3 regions of the Solibacillus sp. GQ1 genome follow, and region 1 is predicted to be linked to each of the others. Evidence: riboswitches for the same ligand, from Rfam matches in the RefSeq annotation. Region 1 holds a riboswitch; each other region holds the start of a gene.
What was found. Region 1 has a riboswitch for thiamine pyrophosphate ahead of thiT (energy-coupled thiamine transporter ThiT). Riboswitches for the same ligand answer to the same signal wherever they lie in the genome.
Positions count from the first base shown of each region.

Region 2: another riboswitch for thiamine pyrophosphate. It lies ahead of tenA (thiaminase II); the one in region 1 lies ahead of thiT (energy-coupled thiamine transporter ThiT).
Region 3: another riboswitch for thiamine pyrophosphate. It lies ahead of thiW (energy coupling factor transporter S component ThiW); the one in region 1 lies ahead of thiT (energy-coupled thiamine transporter ThiT).

Region 1 is NZ_JCAXEX010000004.1:44,585-47,865, reverse strand. It holds gene AC6CH1_RS15625 (AAA family ATPase) at 1-1,037, shown strand, start outside; gene yxzF (small protein YxzF) at 1,087-1,218, opposite strand; gene AC6CH1_RS15615 (magnetosome magnetite crystal formation protein family) at 1,287-1,619, opposite strand; TPP riboswitch at 1,735-1,843, shown strand; gene thiT (energy-coupled thiamine transporter ThiT) at 1,974-2,540, shown strand; gene map (type I methionyl aminopeptidase) at 2,728-3,281, shown strand, end outside.
Region 2 is NZ_JCAXEX010000001.1:2,182,875-2,186,155, reverse strand. It holds gene AC6CH1_RS11170 (glycoside hydrolase family 18 protein) at 1-318, shown strand, start outside; gene AC6CH1_RS11165 (NAD(P)H-dependent flavin oxidoreductase) at 440-1,420, shown strand; TPP riboswitch at 1,558-1,656, shown strand; TPP riboswitch at 1,723-1,821, shown strand; gene tenA (thiaminase II) at 1,897-2,589, shown strand; gene thiM (hydroxyethylthiazole kinase) at 2,567-3,281, shown strand, end outside.
Region 3 is NZ_JCAXEX010000002.1:238,282-241,562, forward strand. It holds gene AC6CH1_RS13565 (SRPBCC family protein) at 1-301, shown strand, start outside; gene AC6CH1_RS13570 (VOC family protein) at 587-982, shown strand; gene thiW (energy coupling factor transporter S component ThiW) at 1,083-1,589, opposite strand; TPP riboswitch at 1,678-1,766, opposite strand; gene AC6CH1_RS13580 (cupin domain-containing protein) at 1,876-2,448, opposite strand; gene AC6CH1_RS13585 (nucleotidyltransferase) at 2,527-3,281, opposite strand, start outside.

The DNA.
Region 1 (3,281 bases):
AGCAGCAAAAACATCGCCATTTGAAACTTGCAATTCAAAATGCACTTGAAGCGATGCAAAAAATCCAATTGGATGAAAAATCTTGTGAAGTAAACCATCTCCATGCGAAAAATCTTGTAACAGAAAAACAGCAGGAATCTCTTTTAGCGCAAAAAGCATTTGAATCAGCATTGGAGCAGGAAGGTTTCGACTTGGAAACGTATAAGACTGCGTTACTGCCTTTAAATGTACAGCAGCAAATTCAGGATGCGGTTGAAGCGTACAAACAAAGTGTTCATACATTATCTGTTCAAATTGCTGAGGAAGAACCTTTGCTCGAAGGAAAAGAACGAGCTGATTTAACGGCATGTGAGCAACTGATTCATGAGCTGAATGAGCAGATCGAGGCACAGTACTCGAAAATGACATTGATCCAGTCCTATGTGGAGCAATGTGAGGAGACGCGCGATAAACTTGACCAATCCGCACAGCAGATTGAAAGCTATAAAGCGAAACTGATGCAAGTCGAACATGTTTATAATTTAATTCGCGGTCAAAATGATGCGAAGATTTCATTTGAGCGGTTTGTACAAATCGGCTATTTGGAAAAAGTGACGCATGCGGCAAATGAACGTTTGCGTGTCTTATCAAATGGCCAATACTTCCTGAAATCTACAGGAAGGAAAGAAGGAAATGCCCAAAGCGGACTCAGCATCGATGTATATGACAGTCATACAGGGCAAACGCGGGATGTAAAAACACTGTCCGGTGGTGAAAAATTCAATGCCTCACTTTCATTAGCTTTAGGAATGGCCGATGTTATTCAAAGTGTTCAAGGAAGTGTGCATATCGATACGATGTTTATTGATGAAGGATTCGGTACTTTGGATGAGGAAGCGTTAAGAAGAGCAATCGATATATTGATTGATCTTCAGCAAACAGGGCGCTTAATCGGCGTCATTTCCCATGTGGCCGAATTAAAAGCAGCAATGCCGGCTATTTTGCAAGTGCAAAAGCTAAAAGAAGGCTACAGTAAAACTGAGATTATTATTAAGTAAGAAAAAAACACATTTCCCTCCAGTTAAAGTGGGAAATGTGTTTTTTGCGTCAACGTTTTGGAGTTCGTCGTGAAGTTGCTGGTTGGGGTGTAGTTTTTTTGTTGTCCATCATTTTTTTTATGATTGGATACACGATTGGTCCATATTTAATTGCTGTTTTAATGAGTTTTTTTAATTTCATTAGTAAACACTCCTTAACGAATACATTTCGTATAAAAAATATACCCAAAGATGGAGCATTCATAAACATTAACGTAAAACTTTAATCGCTTGAGCTAAATTCCATATCGCCAGGATAAACGTAATAACAACTAAAAAAATAAATCCGATAAAATGCGAACTAATAAAAAAATCCTGAATGCTCAAGGTTAAAGTGTCATTCCAGGAAAGAACGGAAGTGAAAAAGTAAATCATATAAAAAATCCCTAACAGTATCGGTATGAGTTGGGTAATAAAAGCTTTTTTAGAATGTCCTTTAACGGCATCATCTTTCGTAACAATAAATATAATTAACGGTAAAATAAACGGTGCAAAATAAAAGCTCAAATAGCTCAGTGCACTTAAACCTTTCGATTGATCCATTATTTATCACTCCTTCGTATCTAGTATATGTAATTCTATTACGTTTCAAAATAATAGCTGTTGAAAGTTTTAAAAATATTCGTTACAATGAGCATGTTCAAACAATAAAAATTAGATGTACCACAAGGGGTGCCGAGAAAGTCGGCTGAGATTGTGCACGGGATTGCACTGACTCTTTGAACCTGTAAGTTAGCACTTGCGTAGGGATGTGGATAGAATCCGACTGTTCAAACGATAGTCAGGCTTTTGTCCTGATTATCGTTTTTTACTTTTTCTAAATACCTAGAAGAAGTAAAAGTTCCATTCTATCCCTCTTCACTTTTGTTACATCGGATAAAAGAAAGGGGCATTGTTATGGACAGAAAGAAATTATTGATGATGGTGGAGATAGCGATATTTGCTGCCATCGGACTTGTGTTGGATCAAGTATCATTTAAAATGTGGGCACAAGGCGGGTCAATCAGCTTTGTTATGGTGCCGATCATGTTAATGGCCATTCGTTGGGGATTAACAGCAGGACTTGCAACAGGCTTGCTGATCGGCGTGATGCAAATGATGTTCGGTGCATACATTGTACACTGGCTTCAGGCTATTTTAGATTACGGTCTTGCATTTACAGTAGTAGGGTTAGCGGCAATTGTAAGAAAGCCGTTATTAGAGGCTGCACAATCTCTCAATAAAGTGAAAATGGCATTTTATATCGTCATTGGGGCACTTATAGGTGGTGCTTTAAGATTTGTATCGCACTTGCTTGCAGGTGTCGTATTCTTTAAAGAATATGCTGGCGATGATAATGTATGGGCCTATTCAATTATCTACAACAGTACTTATATGGTACCTGCTACTATACTTACGGCAATTATCGCAGTTGTTTTATTCACATCTGCACCTCGTTTACTGCAAAAAGTAAAAACAACATAACGAATAGAAAACTCAAAGCTTGCAGTGAGGAATACTTTTCCTGCTGCAAGTTTTTTCATATTAATAGTAGAAAGTTGTACTAAATTAGTAATTAAACGGCAAATTTTAAAATCCTTGAACAATTACAACCGATTTTAAGTATGCTATAGTTAAGGATAGACATTGTTTAAGAGGAAGGAAGTTACACATGATTGTTACTACTCAAGAAGAAATCCAGGCGTTTAAAAAAATTGGACGCATTTGTGCTGAAATTCGTGAGGCGATGAAAGCTGCGACAGTACCTGGCGTGACAACGAAAGAATTAGATGAAATTGCAGGCCGTATGTTTGCGGAAGCAGGCGCGGTTTCGGGTCCTAAAGGTGAATACGATTTTCCGGGATATACATGCATTTCAGTAAATCACGAAGTTGCACATGGTATTCCAGGTAACAAGGTTATTCAGGAAGGCGATATCGTAAACATTGATGTTTCGGGCTCTTTAAACGGGTATTTTGCAGATACAGGTATTTCATTTGTTGTTGGTGAAGGTTATGAAGATAAAGAAAAACTTTGCACTGTAGCAAAATCAGCATTTGATCGTGCAATGACAAAGGTGAAAGCAGGTTCAAAATTAAATCAAATCGGTAAAGCAGTAGAGCGTGAAGCACGTGATCACGGGTTGACAGTAATTATGAACTTAACAGGTCATGGCTTAGGTAAATCATTACACGAAGAGCCAAACCATGTATTGAACTATTATGA
Region 2 (3,281 bases), on a different contig from region 1:
GGTTACGATTGGACATTACCTTTTGTACAAGGAGGAGATTACGCAGAAGCGATAAGCCCGCAACGTGCAATTGAAGTGGCCAAACGCTACAACGCAGCAATCCAATTTGACTATACAGCACAGGCACCCTACTTTAACTATTATGATGAGCAAGGGCGTTCACATATTGTCTGGTTTGAAGATGCGCGTTCGATTCAGGCGAAGTTCGATTTAGTAAAGCGATTAAATTTGCGCGGAGTCGGCTATTGGAAGCTCGGTCTGCCATTCCCGCAAAATTGGCAGCTCATCGGGGCTAATTTTAATGTAGTGAAGAAATAGCAAAAGGAAAGAAAGTCAGATGAAAAAACATCTGACTTTTTGATTGTCATCTAAATTAAGAAGGAGATTTTATTGAAGCTGATGAAGTATTAGTAGTAGCTGAATAAAAGGGGGATTATAGATGGGGAATATTCCGAAAATTTTACAAAACTTACGTATCCCAGTAATCGGGGCACCATTGTTTATTATTAGCAATCCGAAATTGGTCATTGAACAATGTAAGGCAGGAATAGTCGGGTCAATGCCTGCGTTAAATGCAAGACCGGCAAGCCAGTTGGATGAATGGTTAGCTGAAATTACAGAGGAGTTGGCCAGCTATAATGCCAAAAATCCGGATCGGCCGGCAGCGCCATTTGCCATTAATCAGATTGTCCATAAAACAAATGACCGGCTGGAACAGGATATGGAGCTCTGTGTGAAATATAAAGTTCCGATTATTATTACTTCACTTGGGGCACGTGAAGAAGTATTTGAGGCAGCACATCGTTATGGAGGCATCGTTTTCCATGATGTCATTAACAATCATTTTGCAAAAAAAGCGATTCAAAAAGGTGCAGACGGCATCATTGCTGTAGCAACAGGCGCAGGTGGCCATGCAGGTCAGCAAAGCCCATTTGCGCTCGTACAGGAAATCCGTGAATGGTTTGACGGTCCATTAGCTTTATCAGGATCAATCGCACGAGGACATTCGGTATTGGCTGCACAGGCGATGGGGGCTGATTTTGGCTATATCGGTTCACCATTCATCGCGACCGAAGAAGCGTTTGCTCGTCAAGAATATAAACAGATGATTGTTGATAGTACTGCAGAAGATATTGTATACAGCAATTTATTTACAGGAATCCACGGGAATTATTTGAAAGGTTCTATCATGAACGCGGGGATGGACCCGAGTAATTTAAAAGAAAGTGATCCTTCAGCAATGAACTTTAACGATAATACCGCAAAAGCCTGGAAAGATATTTGGGGCAGCGGGCAAGGAATTGGCGCGATTAAAGAGATTACTTCCACAAAACAATATGTCGATAAATTGGCCGAGGAATATGCTCAGGCTTATCAGGAACTGACTGGTAAAAGATCTGCAGTAACCCATCTACAATAGATGTCAGCGCATCATTAGTAACAAAATTTTTACTAACGATGCGCTATTTTGTGAATTTGTTATTGAACTATTAATTTCGTAATTTTGTGAATTCACTTGCCCGGGTCGAATTAATTTGTTACACTCGGGGTAATTAAATGCATTTGCGGGGGGACACAGCAGTGTTGAGAAGGTTAAAACCTGACCCTTAGAACCTGGCCGTTAATACGGACGTAGGGAGCAAAGTACACGCTATACATATGTACTTACTTTGGCTCCGCGTATCCTTTACGTGGAGTCTTTCTTTTGCAAATATACAAGCATTTGATTTGCGGGGGGACACAGCAGTGTTGAGAAGGTTAAAACCTGACCCTTGGAACCTGGCCGTTAATACGGACGTAGGGAGCAATGAAAAGTGGTACTTACACTTTTTGGGGACGTCTCTCTATATTGAGGCGTCTTTTTTGTGCTTCCGCCAACAAAAAGGAGGAGTAACAATGGGATTTTGTGAAAAGGTAAGGAAAGAAACGGATTTTTATTGGGAGGCTAGCTTCTATCACCCTTTTGTACAAGGGATTGCAGATGGGAGTTTACCGCTTGAAAAGTTTAAGTTTTATATGCTGCAGGATGCATATTATTTAAAACATTATACGAAAGTTCTTGCTCTTGCAGCTGCAAAAGCGACTACGGATGACGATGTTCAATATTTTCTGCAAACAGCAAAATTTATTCATGACGCAGAGCTGGAGTTACACCGTACAACGTTTAAAGAATTAGGTGTGACAGCGGATGATTTGGAACAATTCGAACCGGCTCCAGCAGCCTATAACTATGTAAGCCATATGTATAATGCAGTGCATAACGGAGATGTAGCAGAAGCATTTGCGGCAATTTTACCGTGCCCATGGCTGTATCAGGAGATTGGGCAAAGGTTAAAAGATGCATGTCCGAATGTCCCTCTTTATGAACAGTGGATTGCATTATATGCTTCCGAGGAGATGCTTCAAAATATTGAAGTACAAAAATCGATGCTGGATCGATATGCGAAAGAACAACCTGCAAAGCTAAAAGTATTGCAGGAGCATTTTAAGAAAAGCTGCTATTACGAATGGATGTTCTGGGAGATGCCTTGGACAAAGCAAAGCTGGGAACAAGGGGTGTATATAAATGAGTCTGCAAGCAATTTATAATAAACAACCATTAGTTCATTGTATTACCAACTATGTTGTCGCAAATTTTACAGCGAATGGCTTGCTGGCGGTAGGAGCTTCACCAGTAATGGCGGATGCAATAGAAGAAGTGGGAGAAATGGCTGCCCAGGCCAATGCTTTACTTTTAAATATGGGCACTTTGAATGAACGGACAATAGAGTCGATGAAGAAAGCAGGACTTAGCGCAAACATGCATAATACTCCGGTTGTTTTTGATCCAGTAGGTGTAGGGGCAACGAAGTTTCGAGCGGAGACAGCACAACAATTGCTCGACCTTTTAAAGATTAATGTAATCCGCTGCAATATTGGAGAAATGGCGGCTCTTGCGGGAGTAAATTGGGCGTCTAAAGGTGTGGATAGTGGCAAAGGAGATATCGATGTTGCAGTGACTGCCAAAAAGTTGGCTAATAACTATCAATGTATTGTGATTGTAACAGGAGAACAAGATGTTATTACTGATGGGATAAGAGTGGGATTTGTAGAGGGTGGTCATGAAAAGGTGACAAAAATGACGGGGAGTGGCTGCTTGCTTAGTGCCTTTTGTGCAGCGGTGCTTGCGGTCAGTAAAGAACCGTTTGATGACTTACTGACACTATTGACCGAATATAAACAGGCAAGTGCCAACTCTGCTGCAGCTATAGGAACTTTCCACACAAATTTCTTGAATGAAC
Region 3 (3,281 bases), on a different contig from region 1:
CTACCGGGCGATCGGGAAGTATGTTGAAATCAATTCGCCTGAAAAAATCGTGTTCACTTTTAAAATGCCGCAATTCAGCGAACTGGAAGATACAATCACAGTGGAGCTGAAAGAGTTGGGACAAGGCAGTGAAATGACGTTCACTCAACTGATCCATGTTGAAAATGAAGAGCAATGGACAGATGCAGACATCGTAAAAGCTCTAGATGAAATGCGAGATGGCACAGAACATGGCTGGAATTTAATGTTCATGGGTCTGAAGGAATTAGTTGAGACCGGAAAAGTGAGCTATCAAGGTTAGGACGTATAATGAAACACAAGGTGGGGGTTATGACCATCCGGTGATTGAATTTTCGGGGAAGATTTTCTAATAAAAGGTTGAATTGTTCTACTATATCTTTATACGGTTCCAGAAGAAGTAGCCGCATCTTCGGAACAACAGCTCATCGCGAAATTTAAATATTAAATCAAAGGCACCGTCTAGTTAGGAGATGCCTCTAACTTATAGGGAGAAAAGTTCGCGAAAAATGGTAAAATAGGCTAAATTGAAGTGGTGTAAATTTGAATTCAGAAGGGGAAGGGTACAATGAAAAGCGCAAAACCATTTTTAATGTTTCAAGGCGGCGTTGCAGAAGAAGCAATGAACTTCTACACATCCGTTATCGAGGACGCAGAAATTACGAGTATTGTCCGCTATGGAGCAAATGAAGGCGGAGATGAAGGGAAAGTTATGCAAGCAACTTTTTCGATAAAAAGTCAGGAATTTATGTGCATTGACAGTAATTTAAAACATGAGTTTGGCTTCACACCGTCATTTTCTATTTTTATTACATGTGATACAGAAGAAGAAATCAATCATCTTTATGAAAAACTGCTTGATGGCGGACATCCGTTAATGCCAATCGGTGATTACGGTTTCAGTAAGAAATTCGGCTGGTTAAATGACCGTTACGGCGTGTCATGGCAGATCAATTTAGCTTAATAAAATGTGCCGGGTGCCATGACTCGATACCCGGCGCTTCATATTCTAATATATTTTAAAGTCTTCTAATAATAAATCCCTTGCGTTCAACGCCAGCTCTTCACCCAACATTCTGATAAAGCATCCCGCCAAATGCCCGATTTCTCACCATAATCTTCAGCAAGCCATAGCCTAAAAGCGCACCCGCAAACGAACTCATCATAAATGCCGGGACAAAACCGAACAGTGCCGCTTCCTGACCTAAAAATAAAATCGCAATCGGATAAGTAGCCAACGCACCGAGCAACCCTGTCCCAATCACTTCACCTACCGCTGCAAACGCCAACTTCTTCGTTTTCGCAAACAAAAATGCAGCGAGAAGTGCGCCAATCATACTCCCCGGATAGGCAAAGATACTGCCTGTCCCCATCAAATTTCTTAACGTCGATGTAAGAAACGCCTGTAATACCGCATACCATGGACCGAGCAGTACCGCCGATACGACATTGGCAAAGTGCTGAATCGGAAAAATTTTTGCAAAACCTAATGGGATATACACCAAACTGCTGAGAATCGTCGTAATCGCTGCGATAATCGCGGAATATGTAAGTTTTCTCGTTTTATTCATTTCTACCATCCTTTATAATAATTTTTGCAACAAAAAAAACCACTTTCAATTAAGAAAGTGGTATCGTAGCCTATACAAAAATAAAAATAGGGGATCGACACTACTTTCCTACGCTAGTATTACCTAGATCAGGTGCAAAGGGTACTTCTCAGCCAAAAGGCGCCCCTAGTAGTTTTATGAGCAGATCATCTGCTTCCAATATTGGGTTAATTTCACAATTATCATAACACGGCCGTTTCATTATGCAAATGCATTTTCTAAATTTGATTCCTTTGACCGAGAAAAACTACTGCTCATACCCGCCGCCATAATTACCGGGTTGGGCATGTTGCCAAGGGTTTGGCGGACCGATGAAAGTATTCGGTCTGACAGGAGCAATTGCCTGCTGCCATAAATTTTCGTTCATGCCATACGTATGGGCCATAATATTTGCTGGTGTCAGCTTAAGGAGGTCGGAACCTAAAATGACTTCCGGTGTCGGAGCATTAAAAATGGCAAGCAGATGCGTGTTGTTTTGCGTAGCGACTTCGTAATGCCACCACCCTTGAGGAACGTTCGCTACTTGACCGGGGCTAATCGGAAAATGCATCAGCTGTTTCGTAAACGGATTCAAAATCGAAACAATCGCACTCCCTGTAATACAGTAAACAAGTTCCGCCGCATTTTGGTGATAGTGCGGTTCAATCACATTATTGGCGCTAAGATATATATCAAGCAGCGATATATTATCAAGCGTATTTAACTGGTTGCCGCCCATTACATTAATAAAATTTTGCTGGTCTTTAACGAATAACGGGTTTTTATTAAGGTCGAATGTAAACTGGGATTGCACTGATGTATAATCTTGATTCGGGTTCAATAGTTCACCTCTTTTTTATTGTAGTTAAAATATGCAATAATTTACCAGTGTGTGCCTATGTCGTTAGTAGCCATCCATTTAAAAATACACATACAACGCATTGATTAATGTGAAAATTAAAATAAACAGGGTGGCACCACATACAATAATTTCTGTAAAGTGGACGAACATGACTCTTTCATAACTTAACTCAGCTTTACGAAAACCAAAGAAATTCCCATGACTGATAATATAAATAAACGTACTCACGACCATTAAGGAAGACATTAAAAACGAAATCGTTGGCAAAGAAGTAACGTAGCGCGAGTTGCCCCCTGTTTCCATATAGAGCGGAATATCCAACCTCTTGCTTAACACAAAACTGACAATGACCAGGATGTAGATAATAAGCGAAATATTAAAGGGATGTTTGCGGTAATCGATCAGATCAAGCATCATTTTTGTCTTCCCTTTATACTCCCAGTCCTTATTGTCTTCTACTCTGTCACCATTCAACATGTAAATAATACCGGCTATTACAAGCCCCGAAAATAAATACCATTCCAGCATCGTAAAAAACAGCGTCCAGTTATAAAACGGTGCGATCACAAGCGGTAGAACAACAAGTCCACTCAACCATTTATTAACTGGCTGATTAGCAGTAAGCCATTCGTTTAGAGCATGCCGTTTATCTTTTGTATGTGCTTTTTCCTGTTCCCGGTAACTGAAGATTTGATTCATTACAAAAGTGCATCCTACCAGTACTAACCCGATTCCGAAAGTAAGATAAGAAGCTTTCGGATAAATCACGACCTCATCATAATTAAGGATGATCCAGTTCCCGCATAGGGCAG